Regions from separate parts of the Micromonospora sp. NPDC047527 genome, predicted to be linked through region 2. Evidence: riboswitches for the same ligand, from Rfam matches in the RefSeq annotation. Region 2 holds a riboswitch; each other region holds the start of a gene.

Region 1 (7,508 bases), on a different contig from region 2:
TCCTCGGGTGCCGAAGCCGCCAACCACTTCGGACTTCGGCGTCTGTCCAGCCGTCACGGCTCGCTCACCCCGCAGTGCCCCGCGCCGACCGCGCGCAAACCCGGCCGGCACGGCTCACCGGCCGGTTCAGCGCACCGTCACCACGGCAGCCCTCCGGGCGAAGTCGTCGTCATCGTCGTCCCCGCCACCACCGAACCCGCAGGCCAGCACGAGGGCGAGCAGTACGCCGACGCCGGCCAGCCCAGCCAGTCTCTTGATCATCGAAGGTCCTCTCCGTCACGGTGGGTGTCCCGGGTCGATGCTAGGCGGCGTCGACAACCATGGGCCTGGATCTGCTGCCGGTGGGCAGGCGCGACACGCCGGTACCACTCGGGGCTGAGGCGCGGGTCAGGTCGGTTGTCGGGCGCGTCGGGCTGGGACCGCTACCCTTGTCCGCGGCACGTTGGTTCCGACCGATTGTCGACTGAGCAGATGACGAAAAGTATTGAGTGATCAGATACCGAAAAGTAGGGATATGGGCGGCTTTGTGAGCCCGGATCCGTGAATTGCTCATCCCGAGGGGTGGCGACCGAGGCCGTCGGAGGAATACTCTCGGTCGCGGCCCGCGTACTGATGAGGCGCCCGGGGGACGGGCGGGTGGAGGTGCTCGCGTGAGCCTGTCGATCGTGCAATCAGTTCTGTCCGGTGGAGTCGTGGAGATCGCCCCACGAGGCGAGATCGACGTCGACACAGCGTACGAGGTGCGAGAAGCGATCGCGGAGGTGCTGGCCAAGGGCCGTCCGCTCCGCATCGAGCTCAACATGAGGCTGGTCACCTTCATCGACTCCGTCGGCATCAGCGCCATGGTCGCCGGCTTCCAGACAGCCGAGGTCAGCGGCGTCAAGCTGGTGGTCACCGAGCCGAGCCGGTTCGTGCACCGGCAGCTCTGGGTAACCGGCCTGCTCGGCCTCTTCGGCGCTCCGGAGCCCTACTTCGCCGGCGCCGCCACACCCGAGGTGCTTCCCGGCGCCTGAGCGTCGACCATCCTGCCCGTCAGGGCTGCTCATCCAGGCCGGTCAGGTCCACGTCGGCCACCTCGGTGACCGCCCGGATGGCGGTCACCGAGGCGTACCCGCCGGCCAGCAACGCCACGTCCGTGCCGGGCTGCGCGGCCTGCCCCGGCTCCTCCAACGAGGTACGCACGAAGCCGTGCCCCGACTCGGCCACCGTCATCTGCACCTGACCGAAGCTGGCCAGCGAACCACGGCGCACCCCGCGCAGCCGGCCGTGCGGCAGGTCGGGGGCGTTGACGTTGAGCACGCTCTCCAGCGGCCCGGCGGTCAGCCGGGGCAGCAGGTCCAGGGCGACCCGCGCGGCGGTGCTCCAGTGCCGCTCGGCGTCGCGTACCCGGGCTGCGGCGTCCACCGCCGCGCCACCGCTGGCGGCCGTCGCCTCACCCGCCGACAGCACGTCCAGCGACACCGCCATCGCCCGACAGCCGTTCGTGGCGGCGGTGAACGCGGCACCAACCGTGCCGGAGTGCAGCACGGCGCGGCCGGCGTTCGCGCCCCGGTTGATGCCGGACAGCACCACCGACGGCGGTGGGCCGAACGCGCCGTGCAGCGCGATAAGCGTGATGAACCCGGGCGAGCCACCGACCCCGTACGCCGGCACACCCGGCAGGTCCGGGAGCGGATGGTCGTGCACCACCACCCGGCCGTCCCGTTCCACCGCGCTCATCGCGGCGCTGGTGCCGCTCGCCTCCTCCAGCGGCGCCGCGACCACCACGTCCAGGCCCCGCTGCGCCGCGGCCCAGGCCAGCGCCTGGATGCCCGGCGCGGCGATCCCGTCGTCGTTGGTGACCAGCACCCGCAGGGTCATCTCTCGACCGCCCGGTCGGCCAGCTCGTCGGGGGTGGTCCGCTCCTGCGGCCGGCTGTCCGCCGGGACCAGCCGGACGCGTTCCACCAGCCCAGTTATCGAGTCCAACCGGCCGGTGCCCAGGCCGTGCCGGGTCACGTTCAGCGCCCCGGCTGCGGCACCGGTGCGGATGGCGGTCCGGATGTCCCCGCCGCGAGCGACAACGGCGGCAACCCCGGCGGTCATCGAGTCGCCAGCGCCGCGCGGGTCGGCGGCCTCCAACCGGGGCATCTCCACCTCGAAGAGCTCCCCGTCGATCAGCGCCAACGCCGGCTGGTCGGCCCGGCTCACCACCACCGTCTCGGCGCCGGCGGCGTGCAGGTCGTACATCGCCCGGGTCAGCTCCGCGCTGTCGTCGCTGCTGGCGCGGCCGTCGCGGATCAGCTCCTCATGGCTCACCTTGAGGAAGAACACCCCGCCCTCCAGTGCCGCGCCAAGATGATCACCGGAGAGGTCGACCACCACCCGGCTGCCGTTGGCGCCGAGATCGGCGGCGAAGCGCCGGTACACGTCGGCCGGGACCAGCCACGGCGCGTTGGGCCCACTGAGGACGCTCACCTCGGCGCGGAGGCCCTCGCCGAGCGCCAGGTTGTACAACTCGTCGAGCTCGTGCCGGCTCAGCGGCTGCCCCGGCACGTCGGCGACTTCCTGCCGGGAGCCGTCCCGACGGTCGTGCACGTACCCGCCGCTACCGGAGTCACGGACCACCACCTTGAGGTCCACGCCCTCGCTGACCAGCAGTGGCTCCAGCACCTGGCCGATCTCGCCGCCGAGTGCGGCGCAGAGCACCACGTCGACCCCGAGCGACAGCACCATGCGGGCCTGCCAGACACCCTGCCCGCCGGGGTGCAGGTGCAGCTCGGGATGGTCGTTCGGCTGGTCCACCGTCACCGTCAGCTGCGGAGTGGGCGCGAAGACCATCACGTGCCCGCTCACCGAGCATCGCCGTTCATGTCTCCGCCCTCCGTCACGACCGGTGATATCCCCACAGCCGACGGTAGTGATAACGCACCGCGAATGCCGGGGCAACGGCCGGCGTCCGTCCGGGCGTTGCCAGCCTGACCGGGGTACGGGACGATCGTGCGACCATCGACGGCAGGAGACGGTGTGTTCAGCAGCGATACGTTCAGCTACACCGTCCAGGCCCGCTGCTCCCTCGCCGACGCGGCGGCGTTGCTGAGCGACCTGACCCGCCAGGGCGAGCTGCATCCGCTGATCATCCGGGTTCGCCGGGTCCCGCCCCGGCCTGGCGCCCGGGCCAGCTACACGATCAACGACCGGCTGGCCGCCGGCCCGCTGCGCTTCAAAACCACCTACCAGGCGGACGTGCTCGTCTGCGAGGACGACGAGATCGTCACGGTGGCCCGCCAGTGGCCGGCCACCACGGTGCGCAACCACACCCGGCTACGCACCGAGCCGGACGGCCTGGTCCGGATCGACGTCGAGATCACCCTGCGGGCGCCAGCGCCCCTTTTCCGGTACGCGTTTCGCCAGGCCAGAGCCGCCCACCTGGCCCTGGCGACCCGACTCGGCGCGGCCCTCGACCGCACCGACAACCCCCCAAATCCCGCCTGACCACACCCGCGCCCACGCCGCCCCGCCACGCCGCGAGCCGCCCTGCCCTCGCGCGCCGCGCCCCGTCCCGCCGCGAGCCGCGCCCGGCGCGCGGCGACCTCGCCATGATCGTGCTCGATCCAGGATGTAGTGGCCTCCGGCCGCTTGCGAGGCCACTACATCCTGGTTGCAGCGCGATCATGGCTGGCGTTGCCGGGCAATCGGGGTGCGGCAGGTGCCAGACCAGCCTGCTCAGCGGCCTGAGGGCCGACGGCCGGCGCCCCACATCGGAGAGGCGCCGGCCGGGTCGGGGTCAGTACACGGACAGGTGCACGTGGTTGGTGTGATCGCTGGACGGGTCGCCGCCCGCTCCGCTGTAGGACTTCCACCCGCTGCTGGGTAGCCAGATCTGCCTGTACCAGATCACGTACAGCACGGCGAGCCGGTCGGCGTTGCGGATGAAGTACGCGGCCAGGTTGTTGCCGTACGTCTTGTCGCCGCCGGTGGCGTCTCCGCCGAAGCCGTTCTTCTGCGCGGCGAAGTCGCAGGCCCGGCCCTTGGGGTGCTCGCCGGAGCCGCCGGAGCGGTGGCAGGAGACGTACCGGGTGAAGCCGGCGGCTTTGGCCTGGTTGAGGGCGTGCAGGGTGCGGGGGGTGATGCAGCCGTTGGCCGGGGTGGGGTCGTTGACGCTGCACGACTCGGACGGCCAGGAGCCGTCGGAGTTGCGCGGCGCGGCCTTGGCGTTGGCGCTGGAGGTGCCCCGGTTGGAGTTGGTGTCGGCGGTGGTGGTCTGCGGCTTGGTGGTGGCCACGGTCAGGGCTCGCTCGGCCTGTTCCTTGCGCTTGGCCATCACCTCGACCTGCTTGCGCTGCTCGCGGATCTCGCCGTCGAGGGCGACGCGGGTGCGGTTGGCCTCGTCCTTGGTGGCGAGGAGGTCGCGCAGTGCCCGGTCCTCGTTGGCGGCGACCACGTCCAGCGCGGCGGCCCGATCCATGAAGCCTTCGGGGGTGTTGGTGCTGAGCAGCGCCGAGACGGTGCTGAGCCGGCCGGTGCGGTACGCGACGCCGGCGATCTGACCGACCTTGCCGTTGCGCTCGTTCATCTCGGCTTCGGTGGTCTTCAGTTTGGTGGCGAGTTGCTGCTGCCGTTGTACGGAGGTGTCCAGGGCGCGCTTCGCGTCGAGGTAGCCCTTGCTGGCCGCTTCGAGCTGGGCCCGCAGGGCCGGGGTGCCACCCTCTTCGTCGTCGCTGGGTGCCGCGGCGGCCCGCTGGGCGGCCGGGGGAGCGGCCGAGGCTGCGCCGGCCGGGATCGCGACGCCGAGGGTGAACATCATGACGATCAGCGCCGCCAGTCGGGCGGCGGGGGGTCGTGCTGGTGCCACTATTCGTGTCCTTCCGTTAGCCGCCGACCGGGTTAGCTGACGGGTTCGGGACGGAAGATCCCTACCGCTGACGCGGATGCACCCCAGGAACGTGGTTCCCCGGTTCGCCCTCTCGGGCGATTAGGCGGCGGCCCCCACCGGCGCCGGGAGGGCGCCGCCGGGTGGTGGCCGAGACAGAGCCTACCGGTGCCGCTGGGGCAGGTGCAGCGAATGTGACGGACGGTGCGTACGTCGTCACCGTGAATGTCGACTAATGCGATGAAATCTCGGCAAATTGTCACCAGGTGACGGCACCGCAGGCACCGGGTGCGGCCCCGGGCTCGATCTGGAGCGTGGCGTGCTCGATCCGGAAGTCTTCCTGGAGGGCGGCACGCGCGGCGGTGAGCACGGCGCCGACCTCCGCGCCGGGGGCCATGGTCAGGTGTGCGGAGGCTACCTCCATGCCCGAGGTGAGCGTCCAGACGTGCAGGTCGTGCACCTCGACGACGCCGGGCACGGCGGCCAGCCGGTCGTGTACGGCGGTGACCTGGAGGTGTTCCGGGGCGGCCTGCACCAGGATGCGGACTGCGGCGCGGCCGAGCCGCCAGGTGCGCGGCAGGATGAACACGCCGATGGCGACCGCCACCAGTGGGTCGGCCCACCACCAGTCGGTGACCGTGATGAGCAGTGCCGCCCCGATCACGCCGACCGAGCCGAGCAGGTCGCCGAGCACCTCCAGGTAGGCGCCCTGGAGGTTGATGCTCTCCCGGGCCCCGGTGCGGAGCAGGGCGAACGCGACCACGTTCGCGAGCAGGCCGAGGACGGCCACCGCGAGCATCGGGCCGGCCACCACCTCGTGCGGGTCGCCGAACCGGCGGATCGCCTCGACCACCACGTAGATCGCCACGCCGGAGAGCAGGACGGCGTTGGCCAGGGCGGCGAGCACCTCGAGGCGGTAGAGCCCGAAGGTGCGCTGCGGGTCGCCGGTGGCCCGTTGGGTGGCGGTGATCGCGGCGAGCGCCATCCCGATGCCGAGCACGTCGGTGAACATGTGCCCGGCGTCGGAGAGCAGGGCCAGCGAGCCGGTGTGCAGGGCGGCCACCGCCTCGACCACCATCAGGGTGGCGAGCAGCCCGAATGCCGCCCAGAGTCGGCCCCGGTGCTGGTGCGCGGCATTGGCGACCGAGGCGTGGTGGTGGTCATGACCTGCACCCACGACACCCACCCTCCGTTGCCGTCCGGGACCGGGTCAAATGTATGCTCACATCGCTATGTATGCAACTGTCCGCCAGTGCCGACTCCGGGCCGCGCCGATTCGGATTCAGCCGATCGGGTCGATGGTGGTGAGCCGCTGGGTGGCACGGGACAGCGCGACGTAGAGCGTGCGTACGCCCGCCCCCGGATCCGCCCGGATCTCGCTCGGTGCGACAAGCACCACGCCGTCGTACTCCATGCCCTTGGCCTCCAGGCTGGTCACCACCTGCAACCGCGACGCGCCGAGCGCGCCGAGCCAACCGGCGACCTCGTCCCGGCGGGGGACCGGCGTGATCACCCCCACCGTGCCGTCCACCTCGGCCAGCAGGCCGGCGGCCGCCTCCACGACCGCGGTCTCCAACCCGGCTGCCGGCACCACCAGCTCCACCGGGTCGACCCCGGTGGAGCGGACGGCCCTCGGCAGCGGCAGGTCCGGATAGAGCCGGCGGATCTCGGCCGCCGCCACCGCGAAGATCTCCGCCGAGTTGCGGTAGTTGGTGGTCAGCGTGAAGTCGTGCCGCTTGCGGCGGCCCAACGCCTGGTCCCGGGCTCGGGCCAGCTCCTCCGGGTCGCCGGTCCACGCGGTCTGCGCCGGGTCGCCCACCACGGTCCACGAGGCCAGCCGGCCGCGCCGGCCGATCATCCGCCACTGCATCGGCGAAACGTCCTGCGCCTCGTCCACCACCACGTGCGCGTAGTCCCGGTAGTCCGCCGGGCGCTCCCGCGCCGCCGCGCGGGCCGCCCGCTGGCGGTCGCCGAGGGTGGTCAGCTCCCGGACCCCACCGGCGAGCTGGAACGGGTCGCGCCGGGCCCGCGCCGGCTGCGCCGGCTTGCCGAGCAGCGCGTCCAACTCGTCCAGCAGCGCGATGTCGGCGATGGTGAGGCCGTCGGTGTCCAGGCTCCGGTACGCCGCCTCGAGCATCCGGATCTCCGCGCCGGAGAGGATCCCGCTGGCGTACCGACGCAGCCGGTCCGGACGGGCCAGCCAACCGAGTACGTGCCGGGGGTGCAGCCGGGGCCACCACGCCTTGAGGAACTCGCGGAACTCCGGCCGCTCGGCGATCTCGCCCTCGAAGGACCGCTGCTCCGGCAGCCGGCCGGTGCCGGTGTTCAGACGACGGGCCTGCGCCCAGAGCGCGGCGAAGATCCCGTCGAAGCCGGCCCGGCGGGCCTCGTTGCGTCGGGCGCCCCGGTGCAGCGCGCGGTCCCGGATCGCGTCCAACTCGGCGCGGTCCAGCCGCAGCAACCCGCCCCGGTAGAGCAGCCGCAGCTCACTTGGCCCGCCCGGCACCGCGTCCCGGGCGGCCTGCTCCAGCACCCGACGCATCCGCAGCGAGCCCTTCACCGCCGCCACCTCCGGCGGATCGGTGCGGGTGGCCGTCATCCCCGGGAAGAGCGTGCCCAGCGAGTGCAGGGTCGCTGTGTCCTCGCCGAGCGAGGGC
Region 2 (7,508 bases):
TGGTCAGGGTGAGCGGTGAGGTGCGGCCGGGCTGCGGCTCACCGGTCAGCGTGACCGTGTAGCCGTCGACGGTGGTGCTGGTGGCCGGGGCGGGCAGGGGCCGCTCGGTCAGCGCGCCGGGGACTGTCACGTCCACCCCGAGGGTCAGCGGCTCACCGCCGGTCGGGGTGAAGTCGGCGAACGCCCGCCACTGCCCGGGGCCGGCCAGCGGGGTGTCGACCCGCCAGGTGCCGTCCGGTGCGAGGTCGGGGTGGACGTGGCGGAAGCCGGACAGGTCCCGCCGGGCCACGATCAGGTGCATCCGCTTGTCGTGCGCCACGTCGTACCGGGTCACCGGGCGGCCGTCCGGCCCGGCGATCCGGAACGCGAACTCGCCGGCCGGCGCGGCGACCGGTTCGAGGGTGTAGCCACGGTCGGAGACGAGCAGACCACCGGGGAGCAGACCGGCCGCCTCGTCGTGCGCGGTGGGGCCCGAGGTGTGGGCGGCGCCGCCGTCGTGCCGGCTCTCGGCGCTCGGGGCGGCCGGGTCGGCGACCCGGCCGATCCCGTACGCCGCGCCGAAGACCGCCGCGAGACCGAGGGCGAAACCGCCCAGCCTGGTCACCGTGTTCATCCCGGGCCGCCCGATCACGCCTCGACGAGGTCGTAGCCGGCCTCGTCGACGGCGGCCCGGACCGACTCCACGGCCACCGGCTGCTCGCTGCTGACGGTGACCTGGCCGGTGCCGAGGTCGACCTGAACGTCGTGCACGCCCGCGATGGCGCCCACCTCGGCGCTGACCGCGCTGACGCAGTGCCCGCAGGTCATGCCCTTCACCTGGTACGTCGTGCTGACCATCGAATGTCTCCCTCTGTCATCTCCGAGCCTATACCCCCCGGGGGTAAGTCGGAGACGGATCCGTGCCCTTGTCATGTACCGGTACCCGGTGGGGGTATCCCGGCGAGAGCGACAGTACCATACCCCCCAGGGGTACGCTATCCTGGTCGCCATGACCGCACCGACCCCGATCCGCGGATACACCGCCAGCAAGGACCAGCTACTCACGCGACTTCGGCGCGTCGAGGGGCAGGTCCGGGGCATCGAGAAGATGGTCGACGAGGACCGCTACTGCATCGACGTGCTCACCCAGATCTCCGCGATCCAGGCCGCACTCGACAAGGTTGCCCTGGGCCTGCTCGACGGGCACGCCCGGCACTGCATGCACGAGGGGGCGGCCGAGGGCCGGGCCGACGAGATGGCCACCGAGATGATGGCGGCGGTCGGCCGGCTCATGAAGCGCGGCTGACGACCCTCAGTCCGATGCCGGGTCGAGACGGACTCGGCGCAGCAACTGCGCGTTGAGCGCCACGACGATGGTGGACGCGGACATCAACAGCGCGGCCACCGCCGGGCTCAACGCCACACCCGCCCAGGCCAGCACTCCCGCCGCCAGCGGCAGCGCCACCACGTTGTAGCCCGCCGCCCAGGCCAGGTTCTGCCGCATCTTCCGGTACGACGCCCGGGACAGCCGGACCACGGCACCCACCCCGCGCGGGTCCGACGACGCCAACACCACCCCGGCGGACTCGATCGCGACATCGGTGCCCGCCCCGATCGCGATGCCCACGTCCGCTCGGGCCAACGCGGGCGCGTCGTTCACTCCGTCGCCGACCATCGCCACGGTCAGCCCTCGCCCCTGGAGCTCGGCCACCCGGCTGTCCTTCTCCGCCGGCAGCACCTCGGCGAAGACCTCGTCGACTCCGGGCCGGAAGCCGAGTTGGGCCGCGACCGCCTCGGCCACCGGACGGGCGTCACCCGTGATCATGGCGATCGTCCGTACGCCCTCGGCACGCAGCTCGCCGATGGCCCGCTGAGCCTCCGGACGCACCTCGTCGGTCAACGCGAACGCGCCGAGCACGGTCCCCGGCAGCCGCACCAGATGCAGCACCGCCGCGCCCCGCGCCGACCACCGCCCGGTCGCCTCCCTCAACTCCGCCGGGAGCGACAGGCCCAGCTCCCGCAGCAGCGCCGGCCCGCCCACCGCGTACTCCGTACCGTCGACGGTGGCCTGCACACCGCGGCCCGGCAGCGATCGGAACTTGGCAGCCGGGGCCGGGCCGGCACGCCCGGCCGCCGTCACGATCGCCCGGGCCAGCGGATGCTCGCTGTCCGACTCGACGCCCGCCGCGATCCGCAGCACCTCGCCCCGCTCGGTGCCCGCCGCCACCACCACGTCGGTGACCACGTGCTCGCCTCGGGTGAGGGTGCCGGTCTTGTCGAAGAGCACCGCGCCGACGGTCCGCATCCGCTCCAACGCCAACCGGTCCTTGATCAGGATTCCGGACCGCGCGGCCAGCGCGGTCGAGAGCGCGACGACCAGAGGGATGGCCAGACCGAGCGCGTGCGGGCACGCGATCACCAGAACCGTGACCGCGCGGACTACCGCCTCGTCGGGCTGACCGAGCGCGGTCCAGACCAGCACGGTCAGCACAGCGGTGCCGGTGGCCACGTAGAACAGCGCGGCGGCGAACCGGTCGGCCAACAGTTGCGCCCGGCCACCGGAGGCCTGCGCCTGCGCGACCATCCGCTGGATGCCGGCGAGGGCGGTCTGCTCACCGAGCGCCTCGACACGGACCCGGACAGCCGAGTCGGTGGCGACGGTACCGGCCACCACCCGATCGCCCGTCGACCGCGCTACCGGCCGGGACTCACCGGTGATCATCGATTCGTTCAGTTCGGCGTCACCCTCGACGATCCGGCCGTCCGCCGGCACCCGACCCCCCGGGCGGACCAGCACCACGTCGTCGATCCGCAGGTCGGTCACCGGCACCGCCTCGACCCGCCCGTCCGCAGCCACCCGCTCGGCCTCGTCCGGCAGCAGCGCGGCCAGCGCCGCGAGCGCGCCCCGCGCCTGCCCGATGGCCTTCATCTCCTGCCAGTGCCCCAGCAGCATGATGGTGACCAGCGCGGCCAACTCCCACCAGAAGTCCAGGTCGAAGGCGCCCACGCTGGTGGCCAGCGATGCGGTGTAGGCCACGGTGATCGCCATCGCGATCAGCAGCATCATGCCCGGTGCCCGGTCCCGTACCTCCCGGACCGCGCCGACCAGGAACGGCCAGCCGCCCCACCAGAACACCACCGAGCCGAGCACCGGGCCCACCCAGGATCGGCCCGGTACGTCGCTCAGGCCCAGCTGATCCGAGACGAGATGGCTGGTCAGGACCACCGGGATGGTGAGCACCAGGCAGACCCAGAAGCGGCGACGGAACATCGCCGGATCGTGCCCGACGTGCTTGTCATGCCCCGCGTGCTTGTCGTGCTCCGCGTGCTGCGTGGGCGCGGCGGGGGTGGCGTGCCGCTGGCGGTCGGGGTCGGGCGCTGACGGAGCGGGCATTCCTCCAACATGCCCCGCCGGTGGCCGCCACGCGAGTGGTTCGCCTATCCGACACCCCGTCACGAACTGCAAGCCCGCTGTGGCCTGGTTAGCATTTCCCAGGATGACTCTCCATACGACGCCGCACACCCAGGCTGCGGCGCCACCACGTCGTGGCGCCACTGCCGGTCAACCGTGCCGGGCGATTACCGTCCGTGATCGAACGATCGTCAGTCGGCGGTCCATCGCGCCTCTCGCAGCCGTTTCCCTGTCAACGGTGAACCGACCGGTCCGCTGACACGTACCCCGCACCGGATCGTTGGGAGTTCTCGCATTGGGTTCCGACCACAGCCGTTCCGCTCCGCCCGCCCCGCCGGGGGTGCGACGGATCCTCGTCGCGACGGTGGTGCCGCTCTTCGTGGCCACCGTCCTCGCCGCGGTGGTGCTCTGGCCGCGCGACGGGTCACCGCGCGCCGGTGGCGAAGCGGACGTGCCGCGATACCACGGCACGGTGACCCGGGTGGTGACCGAGCCCTGCCCGCCGGCGGCGAACCCCGAGGGCACATCGGCCGCCGGGGACGGGCCGTGCGGCACGGTGGACGTACGGGTGGAGGACGGGCCGAGCGCTGGGCAGCAGGTCCAGACCCCGGTCCCCGCCGGGCCCGGAGCGCCCCGGGTGGCGGTGGGCGACGAGGTCATCATGGTCGAGTTGACCGATCCGACCGATCCCGCCGCCAGCAGTTGGAACATCGCCGAGCACCAGCGGGGAACGCCGCTGCTGTGGCTGGCGGTGGTCTTCGCCGCCGCGATCGTCGCGTTCGGCCGATGGCGGGGCCTCGCCGCGCTCGCGGGGCTGGCGGCCAGCTTCGCGATCCTGCTCACCTTCGTGCTGCCGGGCATCGCCGCCGGGGGGTCACCGCTGCTGGTGGCGGTGGTCGGCGCCGCGCTGATCATGTTCGTGGTGCTCTACCTGACGCACGGGGTCACCGCGCAGACCTCGGTCGCGGTGCTCGGCACCCTGGGCAGCCTCATCCTCACCGGCGTACTCGCCACCATCGCCACGGCCGCCACCCACCTCACCGGCTTCGGCAGTGAGGAGGCGACGACGCTGTCGATGTTCCAGGGCGACGTGGACCTGCACGGTCTGCTGCTCGCCGGGATCATCATCGGGTCGCTCGGCGTGCTCGACGACGTGACGGTCACCCAGGCGGCCACCGTCACCGAGTTGGCGAACGCCAACCCGGGGCTGACCCGGTTGCAGCTATACCGGGCGGCCACCCGGGTCGGCCGCGCCCACATCGCCTCCACGGTCAACACCATCGTCCTGGCGTACGCGGGCGCGTCACTCCCCCTGTTGCTCCTGCTCACCGCCGACTCGCGGCCGATCGCGCAGATCCTCACCAGTGAGTTCCTCGCGCAGGAGATCGTTCGCAGCGCGGTCGCCACACTCGGCCTGATCGCCGCCGTGCCGCTGACCACCGGGCTGGCCGCGGTGGTGACCGCGGCCGGGCGGTCGGATGCCACCCCGTCCGCCGATGCTCCCGCCCCGCGCCCCCGACCGGACCGGGCAGAGGCACTGGCGGCACTCGGCTCACCGCGAACGGATCGACCCGACGGGCCGGACCAGACGCGGACCCCACCCCCACCCACCGCCACCGATCCGTGGCCGCAGTCGAACAGGAGCACAGATACGGCATGGTGACACTCCTCAGCGTGACCGGATCGGGCAGTCGTCCTGGAGGCCACGTCACTGGTCACTCAACGCCATGGCGAAATGACGCTTTTGGTGGGCATCCAGGCGTAGCTCACCCGGTCGACTCTCGGGTAACCTCGCTGCCGGTTACCGATGTAGGCGCGAAGCGGCGCCTGCGGTGCCACCGCCCAATCGCCAACCGGCGAGCCGGGGACCCAGGCACGTGGGGTGAATCCGCAGCAGCGGTAGGGGCCACTTCCGCCCCGAACCCGTCAGCTAACCCGGTCGGCGGTCGACGGAAGGGAACATTGTGACGGCACCCCTACGCCGCTGGTTGACACCCGTGGTGGCCGTGATCGCCGCACTGACCGTGCTTGCCGGGCCCCTCCCAGCCCACGCCGCCCCGGCGACCCCCACACCGTCCGGGCACGAGGAGGACAGCGAGCCAAAGCTGCTCAACGACGTCATCGAGCAGGCCAACCGCGACTACTCCGCCGCCAAGTCCAAGTTGGACAAATCCAAGAAGCGGCAGTTGGAGCTCGCGATAGAGGTCGACCGGGCCAAAGCCGACCTGGAGGCGCTGGCCCCGCAGGTCGGGCAGATCGCCGCCCAGTCGTACCGGACCGGCCGGATCGGCGCGATCGCGATGCTGCTGGAGAGCGACGCTCCCGACTCGTTCGTCCAGCGCGCCGCGACGCTCGACGAGATGAACATGGTCAACGAGAAGAAGCTCGCCGAGGTCAACACGGTCAAGGCCCGCGCCGAGCAGGCCAAGCTGGCCCTCGACACGGAGGTCCGCGAGCAGCAGAAGCAGACCGCACTGATGGCGAAGCGCAAGAGCGAGGCGGACAAGGCGCTCTCCCTCGTCGGTGGGAAGGGCTTCACCGGCGGCCTGGTGGATGCCACCTCGCGGGTCGCGAAGATCGGCCCGGGTCGCACCGCCGACGGTGACTGGAAGCCGCAGTCGTGCAGCGAGGACGACCCGACCACCTCCGGCTGCGTCACGCCCCGCACGCTGCACGCGTACAAGGAGGTCAAGCTGGCCGGCTTCAACCGCTTCGTCGGCTGCTACCGCCCCGGCGGGCCGTGGGAGCACCCGAAGGGCCGCGCCTGCGACTGGTCGCTGCAGAAGAGCGGCTTCGCCCCGTGGCACAACGAGGACACCCGCAAGTACGGCAACAACGTCGCCGCGTTCCTCATCCGTAACGCCGACCGACTCGGCATCTACTACGTGATCTGGAACCGACAGATCTGGTTCCCGGCGACCGGGTGGAGTTCGTACAGCGGGCCGTCGAACCACACCGACCACGTCCACATGTCGCTGCTCTGACCACGCCTACAGCAGTCGACGAGGGCCGCCCCGCATCGCGCGGGGCGGCCCTCGTCGCGGGTCTCGGGCTACGTCAGGCGGCGGCGGGCGCCGCCGGGCCGTCCGGGGCGGCGGGCACGTCGAGCGTCGCGGCACCGGCCGGTACGGGGGTCACCGGACGCACTCCACCTGCGGCGAGGCGGTACGACACTCCCACCACCGCGCACCGCCCCTGCGCCACCGCGTCGGCCAGCACCGGCGACTGCCCGAGCAGCGTCTCGACGGTCTGTGCGATGTGGATGTCGACGATGCCGTCGATGTCGTCCACTCCCTCGGCCGTGGCTCGCCGCAGGCTGGGCAGCACCGCGTCGACCACCGTGCGCAGATGCCCTCCGGGTGAGGTGCCGGTGGCGGCCGTCTCACGGGCCGCCTGCACGGCACCGCAGGAGTCGTGGCCGAGCACCACCACCAGGGGGGTGCCGAGCACGGTCACCGCGTACTCGACGCTGCCCAGCACCTCCGGGCCCACGATGTGCCCGGCGGTGCGGACCACGAAGAGGTCACCCAGGCCCCGGTCAAAGATGATCTCGGCAGCCAACCGGGAGTCGGAACAGCCGACGATCACCGCGAACGGGTGCTGGCCGTCGGCCACCGCGGCCCGATGCTCGGCGTCCTGGTTGGGGTGGCGCGGAGCCCCGCTGACGAAGCGTCGGTTGCCGTCGGCCAGCTCGGCGTACGCTCGGGCCGGCTCGCTGAGCGCCGATGCCCGCTCGGTGGCCCGCTGCGGGCCCGGCTGCCCACCGGGCATAGCGGAACGGCTCATCCCCGCACCTCGTCTCCACACATTTGACCTGCTCAACCCGCACATCGGCCGGACCGGCGGCGGGCGCTGGCTCCACGTTCACACGCACCGCAAGATGCGTCAAGATATGCGTGATTTAGATTTCATACGTTGGCCCTCGGCCCGGGCGCAGATGACGCGCGGGAGACGGGGCGGACAACCGGAGAGGCGATCCACCATGACGAGCACGGCAACGGCCGGCGACAGCACCGGCAGCGGCCGGAACTGGACATTCCTCACGAACCACGGTCATGTCCTGCTGGCCATCGCCCGTGATCCCACCGCTCGACTGCGGGACGTTGCGGCCGAGGTC
Region 3 (7,508 bases), on a different contig from region 2:
CGCTCGCCGACGAGTGGGCCGACGTCGGCGTCCGCGTCAACTGCATCAACCCGGAGCGGACGGCCACCCCGATGCGGACGCGGGCCTTCGGCGAGGAGCCGGAGCACACCCTGCTCGCCGCGGAGGCCGTCGCCCAGTCGTCGCTCGACGTGCTCGTGTCCGACCTGACCGGCCAGGTCATCGACGTACGCCGGGCGCCCGGCGACGGGCCGACGCAGGCCACCGTGCCGGCCCAGCCTGGGTCGGGGCGGGTCGAGGTGTCGGCTGGCACCATCGCCGCGAGCTGACGCGGGCACCGGAAGCGGGACGGCGGCGAACGGAGCGGCATGCGTGGTGACCTGATCCGAAAGCTGGCCGCTCGGTGCCTGAGCGTCGGCTTGGCCGTACTGGCGTTCGTCGTGGTGGCGCTGACCGGTGCCACCGGATGGGGGCTGGCGCTGGCCATCGCCGCGCTGGTCGCGGCCGCCGCCGAACAGCGGATCCGGCCCGGCGCCGACCTCGTCGCCGAGACCGCGCTGATCGCCGCCGCCGTGCTGGTCGGCTACTCCCGGCGCCTGGACGACGGGGTCGACCTGGCGCTGGTCGCCACCGCGCTGGTCCTGCTGGGGCTGGTGCTGCTGGTGGGGCCGCTGCGCGCCGCCGGCAACCTGGAGATCCGGGCGGCCAACCTGCCGGTACGGACCTGGACCCCGCTGATCGCCGGTCAACTCGGTGTGGGCCTGCTCGGGTTGCTCGCCGCCGTGGCCCTGGCCGCCGCGCTCACCCTGCCCGCCACCGTCGCACTGGCCGCCAGCCTGCTCGTGGGCGCTGGCGCCGGTGCCGTCGCGCTGGACCTGGCCCAGCGACGGTTCCGGCCGAGCAGCGGCGGCGGCCCGGTCGCCCGCGCGCTGCGTCGGCACCAGCCGGAGTTCCTGCTCCACTTCTCCGCGCCGTCCGGCTCCGAGTACCAGGTCACCATGTGGCTGCCGTACCTGGAGCGGATCGGCCGCCCGTTCATGGTCATGGTGCGAGAGCCGGAGTTCCTCGCGCCGATCGCCGCGGCCACCAGCGCGCCGGTCGTCTACTGCCCCACCCTGCGGGCCATGGACGACGCGCTGGTGCCGAGCCTGCGGGTGGCCTTCTACGTCAACCATGGCGCGAAGAACAGCCACTGCATCCGGTTCACCCAGCTCACCCACGTGCAGCTGCACCACGGCGACAGCGACAAGGCGCCCAGCGCCAACCCGGTGTCGGGAATCTTCGACCGGATCTTCGTGGCCGGTCCGGCGGCGATCGACCGGTACGCCCGCGCAGGGGTGCAGATCCCGGCGGAGAAGTTCGTCGTGGTGGGCCGACCCCAGGTCGAGTCGATCGAGGTACGCCCCGAGCCGGCGATCGGGCTGGCCCACCCCACGGTGCTGTACACGCCGACCTGGACCGGGCACCACGCCGACGCCGACTACTGCTCGTTGCCGGTGGCCGAGGAGCTGCTGCGGCGGCTGCTGGAGCGCGGCGCGACGGTGATCCTGCGGGCCCACCCCTACACCGCGCAGAACCCGACCTCGGCCCGTCAGCTGGGCCGGCTCACCGAACTGCTGGTCGCCGACCGGGGCCGCACCGGGCGGCAGCACGTGGTCGGCGCGGCAGCCCGGGAGCTGAGCCTGACCGAGTGCGTCAACCGCTCCGACGCCCTGATCTCCGACGTGTCAGGGGTGATCTCGGATTACCTCTACTCCGGCAAGCCGTACGCGGTCACCGACATGGGCGACGAGGGCGACCGGTTCACCGAGAACTTCCCGCTGGCCGGGTCGGGCTACGTGCTGCGGCGGGACATGTCGAACGCGGTCGAGGTGCTGACCTCGCTGCTCGACACCGACCCGCTGGCCGAGGCGCGCTGGGCCACCCGCCGACGCTACCTGGGCGACTTCCCCGCCGACGCGTACGCCGAGGCGTTCCTGACCGCCGCCCGCCGGGAGCTGGCGCCGACGCACCAGGCGACCGAACGGCCGGCGCAGCTCACTCCCCTGACCTGACCCACCGCTCAGCGATACGCGTCCAGCAGCGCCAGCACGGCCGCCGGGTCCTCCACGTGCGCGTTGTGCCCGAGCCCGGGCAGCGTGGCGACCGGCACGCCGTACTCCTTGAGCTGCGCGTCGGTGACCATCGGGTCGTGCTCGCCGCGCGCCAGCACCACCGGCACGTCGGTCGCCGCCAGCAGCGCGGCGAGATCGGGCTCGCCGACGGCGAACGCGCTCGTGTCCATCGCGAGGCGCCACCGACCGTCGACCTGGCGCAGGCCGGCGTCCACCATCGGATCGTCCGGTGGGACCAGGCCGGCCAGGCCGGCGACCCGCAGGTAGCGGCGGGCCGCCTCGGCGCGGCTGGCGAACCAGCTGACCGGGCGGGCGGCGAGGTCGACGGCGCGGGTCAGCTCGTCCGGTGACCAGACGGCCTTGATGCCCAACCCGACCACGGCGTCCACCGGCGTCCCGGCCGCGCGGGCGGCCAGCGCCAGGCCGACCACCCCACCCAGCGAGTGCCCGAGCACCACGATGCGGTCACCGGGCGCCAGAGCCTGGGCGACCCGCTGGGCGAAACCGCTGAAGGAGTACGACGGCAGCGGGGCCGACCAGCCGTGGCCGGCGAGGTCGGGTGCCAGCCACCGCCCGGGCCAGTGCTGCTCCAACAGTGGCGCCCAGGGCAGCCAGACGTCACCTGTCGCCCCCATGCCGTGCAGCAGAAGCAGGACCGGCCTACGGTCGGCGTGACCACCCGATTCATCCACCACGGCCGCAGTCTCCCACGGTTCGCAGCCCGCGACGAGAGCCGTCGCCCCGGCATCGACGAAGACGCCGCGGGCGCCGGCCCCTCGTGGGGGTCGGCGCCCGCGGCGTCTTCGGACTCCACCTGGGTCAGGCGGAGTAGCCCCGGGTGGCGATCCAGTTGGCCAGGTCGATCGTGGTCATCCAGTACTCGGCGTTTGCCGCGTCGGCCGAGTCGGCGATCCGCACGGTACGGCCGTCGTCCTTGTAGCCCACCACCGCGACGTAGTGCCCGCCGCCGTAGGAGTGCCAGCCGCCGTTGGTGTCGACGGCGTCCCCGGCCACGTTGGCCACCACGCCGCGACCGTCGGTGATCGCGGTGACGACATCAGCCTGGAGGCGGTCCATCTGGGCCGGGCTGGGCGAGCCGGCGAACATCCGGGTCTGGTACGGAGAGCCCTTGACCTCGGCGTTGAGCACCCGGGTGGTGTCCAGGGCCGAGTTGGTGCCCATCTCGGTGGTGCCCAGCTCGGCGCCCAGCTGATTCTGGGTGCGGTTGATGCCGGCGGCGCTGAGGGCGTTGCGGGTGGCCGCAGGGCCGCAGTTGTAGTACGTGTTCTGCACCTGGTAGTCGTAGTCGAGCACCTTGGTGGCGGGTGGCTTCGGTGCCGCCTTCTTGGCGGTCACGTCCGGGTCGCTGCTGGCCTTGGCGGCGGGCGACGCGGCGCTGGCGGACGGGGCGGCAGTGCTCGGGGCGGTGCTGGCCGAGGGGGACGGGACGCGGGCCTCGCTGCGGGAGGCGGCGGTGTCGCTGCGCATCTCGGCGACCGTTGTCGCGGTGTGCTGGCTGGCCGGGGCGTCATCGCCGCCGGCAACCAGGGTGCCGGTGGTGGTCGCGATGGCGAGGGCCGCGACGGAGGCGGCGGCGATCTGGTACGGACGTTCGGTGGCGAGACGACGCAGCTGACGCTGCAGGGTGTGCTTCACGGTTCCTCCACGGTTCGGGGGGAGAGCGGCACACCGGGGCAGCCCGATATTCGGGCAGGCGCCAGCGCGCGGACCGTGGTCCGCGGATGGTGAACCGCTCAGGGGAACGCCCGGCGCGGCCGGGCGGGAAAGGCGGTGACCCGGGGGGTCAGCTCACCGTCACGAGACGGACAAGCGCGGGTACCGCTACGCCGTGAAGGCGGAGGAATGGCCGAGGGGTGCAGGGGTGCTGCATGAGGATGGAACTCCTTCCGACACCGCCTACCGGGTTAGCTGACGGATTCGGGCGGGAAGATCGCCCTACCGCGGGCCGTGGCTCGCGGATTCACCCCGGACTTACTGGTGGGTCCCCGGTTCGTTGATCACGATTGAGCGGGTCAGCGCGGCGTCGCCACTTGCGATCGATTACCGCACCGGACGGGACGACACTACTGGCCGGCCTGAACCCTGCCAAGCCTGGTTCAGCTGCGTAAACCTCAGGCGGCGCGACAATTTCTGGGCGTATTGCCACTGACGTGACTCGATAGGACGAGCGGTTACGGCGGCACCTCAGGTCGACAAGCGGACAGGTCGTCGACAATGCCGACACATCCGCGCGAACAATCCGGCCGAACGCGTCAGCCGCCCGGTTTCCGGAAGGTGTGACCGGGCTCACCGAATATTCGGGGCGTTCAGCCCACCCGGGCCGGACGCCAGCGCGCCGCAGCAGCCGGAAGGGCCGCCACCCGCACGGTTCGGCGGGGCATCGCCCGGGTCGGCCGCAGCCGAGCCGCCGCCGCGTACGCCTCGTCGGCCAGGGCACGCGCCGAGGACGCGGCCAACTCGGCGTCGCGCCACGCCAACCGTTCCCGCGCGGCGGCGACCTCGTAGTCGGCCCGCCTCGCGTTGCGGATCGCCCGGTGGAGCAGCGCCTCCTGCTCCACCGGGTGCCGGCGCGGATCCCAACCGTGCCGGTGGCCGAACACGTCGCTGAGCTGCCGCATGGCCAGGTCTCCCCGCCAGTGCGCCGCCATCGCCGCCTGGTGCAGGTAGCGCTCCCGGGCCGCGTACTCGGTGGGCGTGCGGGGCGTACGCGGGGTGGGCAGCGCCCCGGCGCCCGCGAACCGACGGGCGGCGGCGTCCGCCTCGTCGTACCTGATCCAGGCCTGCTCCACCTGCTCCTGAGCGGTCAGCCAGTCGGCGCGCCGACGGCGGGCGGTCTGCGCCGCGCCGGCCGCGGCGACGGCCACCTCCTCGGCGTACCGGCGCAGGTCGGCGGCCTCGGCGGCGGCCAACTCCCGGGCGGTGGGCGCCGGGTCGACCGCCGGGGTGTCCCGCTCGGGACGGGCGACCAGGACGGCGAGCACGGTCAGCGCCAGCAGGAGCAGGGCCGACCAGATGGCGACGGCCTGCGGCACCTCGGTCAGGAACTGGTAGAAGACGACGGTCTCCATGGTCGGCACCTCGGCAAGAGAGCGTTGCGATGGGAAGCCGCACGACCGTCCGGGCCAGGGCGGGCCACGGGTCGGCGGGGTGCGGAGCGGTGTGTCGACAGGTGCGGTGGCGGGACGGGCGTCCCGCAGGGCTCGGGACGGGCGTCCCGAGGGTCAGCGCCCGGGTGGGTCGCGAGGACCCGCGCTGGCCGGGTCGTCGGCGCGGGGCAACCGGTCGGCGGCCGGGCCCACCGGCAGCAGCCCGACCGCGGCGGCGGGCAGGGCACCCTCGCCGCCGGGCGGTGCCGGCTGCGGGTCGGTCGCGCGCACCGAGCCGGCCTCGTCGGCCGTGATCTCGGCGGCGGAGGCCGGGTGCCCGACGCCGACCACCGAGGCGGGCCGGTACGACGACACGGCCGACCCGACGGCGACCGTCGACGCGCCGGCGGCCGGCGTCGACGGCGCACCCGGTGAGGTGCCCGCGCCCAGCGCGAGGGCGGCGACGACGGCGAGGCCGGTCAGCACCCGTGTCGCCCAACGCGCCACCCACCACAGGGGACAGGTGAGGGCGACCGGAAGCACGGTCCCACGCTACCGCCGGCCCCGATCGGGCGCATCGGCACCGGGCGTGTCGACCCACGCCGCGCCGACCGCGTCCGACCAGGATGGACCCCGTCAGCGCGAGTCGGCGTACGTCGATCGCTCGTCGGGCTTGTCGGTGCCTCCGCTGCCACGGGCCTCGCTGCCGGCGGCCTCGCTGCCGGCGGCCTCGGCGTCACCGGTCCGTTGCCGGGGGACGGCCGCCGGTCGGGCCGCGCGGCGCGGCGCGAGCCGGCGCATCAGCGGCGTCTCGACGAAGCGGTGCAGCAACCCGGCAAGAACCAGGCTCACCACCAGGAACCCGAGCACCACCGCCGGGCCGCGCCAGCCACGGAAGCCGGTCCCCCAGTCCCCGCTCCAGCGCAGCACGCTCGTCATCACCAGCACATGCACCAGGTAGAAGGCGAAGGAGACCTCGCCGAGCCAGACCAGCGGGCGGGACCGCCACGGCGAACGCCGGGACCGCACATCCGCGTCCGCGGCGGCGGTGATCACCAGCAGGTACGCGACCGCGAGCAGGGTGGTCCACAGTTCGGCGCGGATCCACTGCGAGGCGGCCACCCAGGTCGCCACGAAGAGGACGGTGGCCGTCGTCAGGCCGGGACCACGCCACAGCCCCCGGCGCATCAACTCGGCCGCCACCGCACCCAGCCAGAACTCCAGCGACCGCACCGGCGGGAAGATCTGGGTGAACCACCACCGACTGACCTCCGGCACCAACTGCTGCGCCGGCCAGAGCGCGAGGATCACCAGCGGCAGCGCGACGATCAGCACCCAGAGCGTCGACGGACGGGCCCGGCGCAGCAGTGGCAGCGCCAGCGGCAGGCAGAGGTAGAAGAAGAACTCGCAGGAGAGCGACCAGCTCACCGTGTTGATGCTGTAGAACCAGCCCGGCCGGGGGTCCCAGGCCTGCAACAGCAGCAGGTTCTCCAGGGCCGCCGCCGGCAGCACCGGATCGGCGAACCACCAGGCGACCAGCAGCGCCGCCGCCCACAGCACCAGGTGGTTCGGATAGATCTTGGCGACCCGCCGCCGCCAGAAGGTTCGCCGCGAGTCGCCCGGGCGGGCCGACCAGACCAGCACGAAGCCACTGAGGATGAAGAAGAACTGCACCCCCGACAGGCCGAGGGCGAACACCCCGTCGACCACTGCCTTGTAGTCCGGCTCGGCGATGATCCGCATGGTGCCTGCATGGAAGCCGAACACCAGCAGCGCGGCGATCCACCGCAGCCCGGTCAGCGAGGGAAGCCGCGCCACGGCGGGTGCGGGCGCAACAGCCGAGGCGTCAGCGGTGCTCGTCATGCCGGGGTCCCGACGCTCCGCAGGGTCACCAGCACGTATGTCTCCTCCCCGGGGCGCGTCAAACGACGCGACGGCCCGGAAGGGCCGCACCGGGGCACCTTACCGGGTCACTCCCGGGTGAACCGGGCGGCCGTTGTTAACCTTCCGCTTCGCCGGAGTTCAGGAATTTCACCTTCCACAGCCACGTCAGGTTCCGGGACTGGCCACTCTCGTCGTCAAAGGTGGCGACGTGGTCAATGAGCCGACGCACGCACCGCTGCTGAGCATCGTCGTGCCGGTCTACGGTGTCGAGGCGTACCTGTACCAGTGCCTCGAATCGATCCGGGCCGACATCCCGGCGGGCGAGTCGGACGCGGTCGAGCTGATCGCCGTCGACGACGCCTCGCCGGACGGCTGCGGCGCGATGCTGCGCTCGTACGCCGCCGGGCGCGACGGCGTCCGGATCGTGCACCTGACCAGCAACGTG

The links. A riboswitch is a leader RNA that binds a small molecule or an ion and turns the genes downstream of it on or off. The one in region 2 is predicted to bind cyclic di-AMP.
Region 1: linked by a shared signal. The riboswitch ahead of ABZ808_RS27270 (hypothetical protein) and the one ahead of ABZ808_RS12340 (hypothetical protein) in region 2 are both predicted to bind cyclic di-AMP.
Region 3: linked by a shared signal. The riboswitch ahead of ABZ808_RS15090 (C39 family peptidase) and the one ahead of ABZ808_RS12340 (hypothetical protein) in region 2 are both predicted to bind cyclic di-AMP.

The regions. Positions count from the first base shown of each region.
Region 1 covers NZ_JBEYTK010000009.1:97,185-104,692, forward strand. Annotated here, with positions in the region: gene ABZ808_RS27245 (hypothetical protein) at 127-261, opposite strand; gene ABZ808_RS27250 (STAS domain-containing protein) at 651-1,013, shown strand; gene ABZ808_RS27255 (5'/3'-nucleotidase SurE) at 1,033-1,860, opposite strand; gene ABZ808_RS27260 (PfkB family carbohydrate kinase) at 1,857-2,834, opposite strand; gene ABZ808_RS27265 (SRPBCC family protein) at 3,006-3,473, shown strand; gene ABZ808_RS27270 (hypothetical protein) at 3,766-4,785, opposite strand; cyclic di-AMP (ydaO/yuaA leader) riboswitch at 4,839-4,970, opposite strand; gene ABZ808_RS27275 (cation diffusion facilitator family transporter) at 5,111-6,028, opposite strand; gene ABZ808_RS27280 (AAA family ATPase) at 6,134-7,508, opposite strand, start outside.
Region 2 covers NZ_JBEYTK010000002.1:744,431-751,938, reverse strand. Annotated here, with positions in the region: gene ABZ808_RS12365 (hypothetical protein) at 1-613, opposite strand, end outside; gene ABZ808_RS12360 (copper ion binding protein) at 628-837, opposite strand; gene ABZ808_RS12355 (metal-sensitive transcriptional regulator) at 989-1,285, shown strand; gene ABZ808_RS12350 (heavy metal translocating P-type ATPase) at 1,292-3,250, opposite strand; gene ABZ808_RS12345 (YibE/F family protein) at 3,687-5,054, shown strand; cyclic di-AMP (ydaO/yuaA leader) riboswitch at 5,221-5,351, shown strand; gene ABZ808_RS12340 (hypothetical protein) at 5,356-6,375, shown strand; gene ABZ808_RS12335 (carbonic anhydrase) at 6,449-7,162, opposite strand; gene ABZ808_RS12330 (MarR family winged helix-turn-helix transcriptional regulator) at 7,374-7,508, shown strand, end outside.
Region 3 covers NZ_JBEYTK010000003.1:449,615-457,122, reverse strand. Annotated here, with positions in the region: gene ABZ808_RS15105 (bifunctional cytidylyltransferase/SDR family oxidoreductase) at 1-287, shown strand, start outside; gene ABZ808_RS15100 (CDP-glycerol glycerophosphotransferase family protein) at 327-2,012, shown strand; gene ABZ808_RS15095 (alpha/beta hydrolase) at 2,021-2,767, opposite strand; gene ABZ808_RS15090 (C39 family peptidase) at 2,892-3,728, opposite strand; cyclic di-AMP (ydaO/yuaA leader) riboswitch at 3,972-4,113, opposite strand; gene ABZ808_RS15085 (hypothetical protein) at 4,400-5,161, opposite strand; gene ABZ808_RS15080 (hypothetical protein) at 5,315-5,722, opposite strand; gene ABZ808_RS15075 (acyltransferase) at 5,816-7,042, opposite strand; partial or broken gene ABZ808_RS15070 (glycosyltransferase) at 7,272-7,508, shown strand, end outside.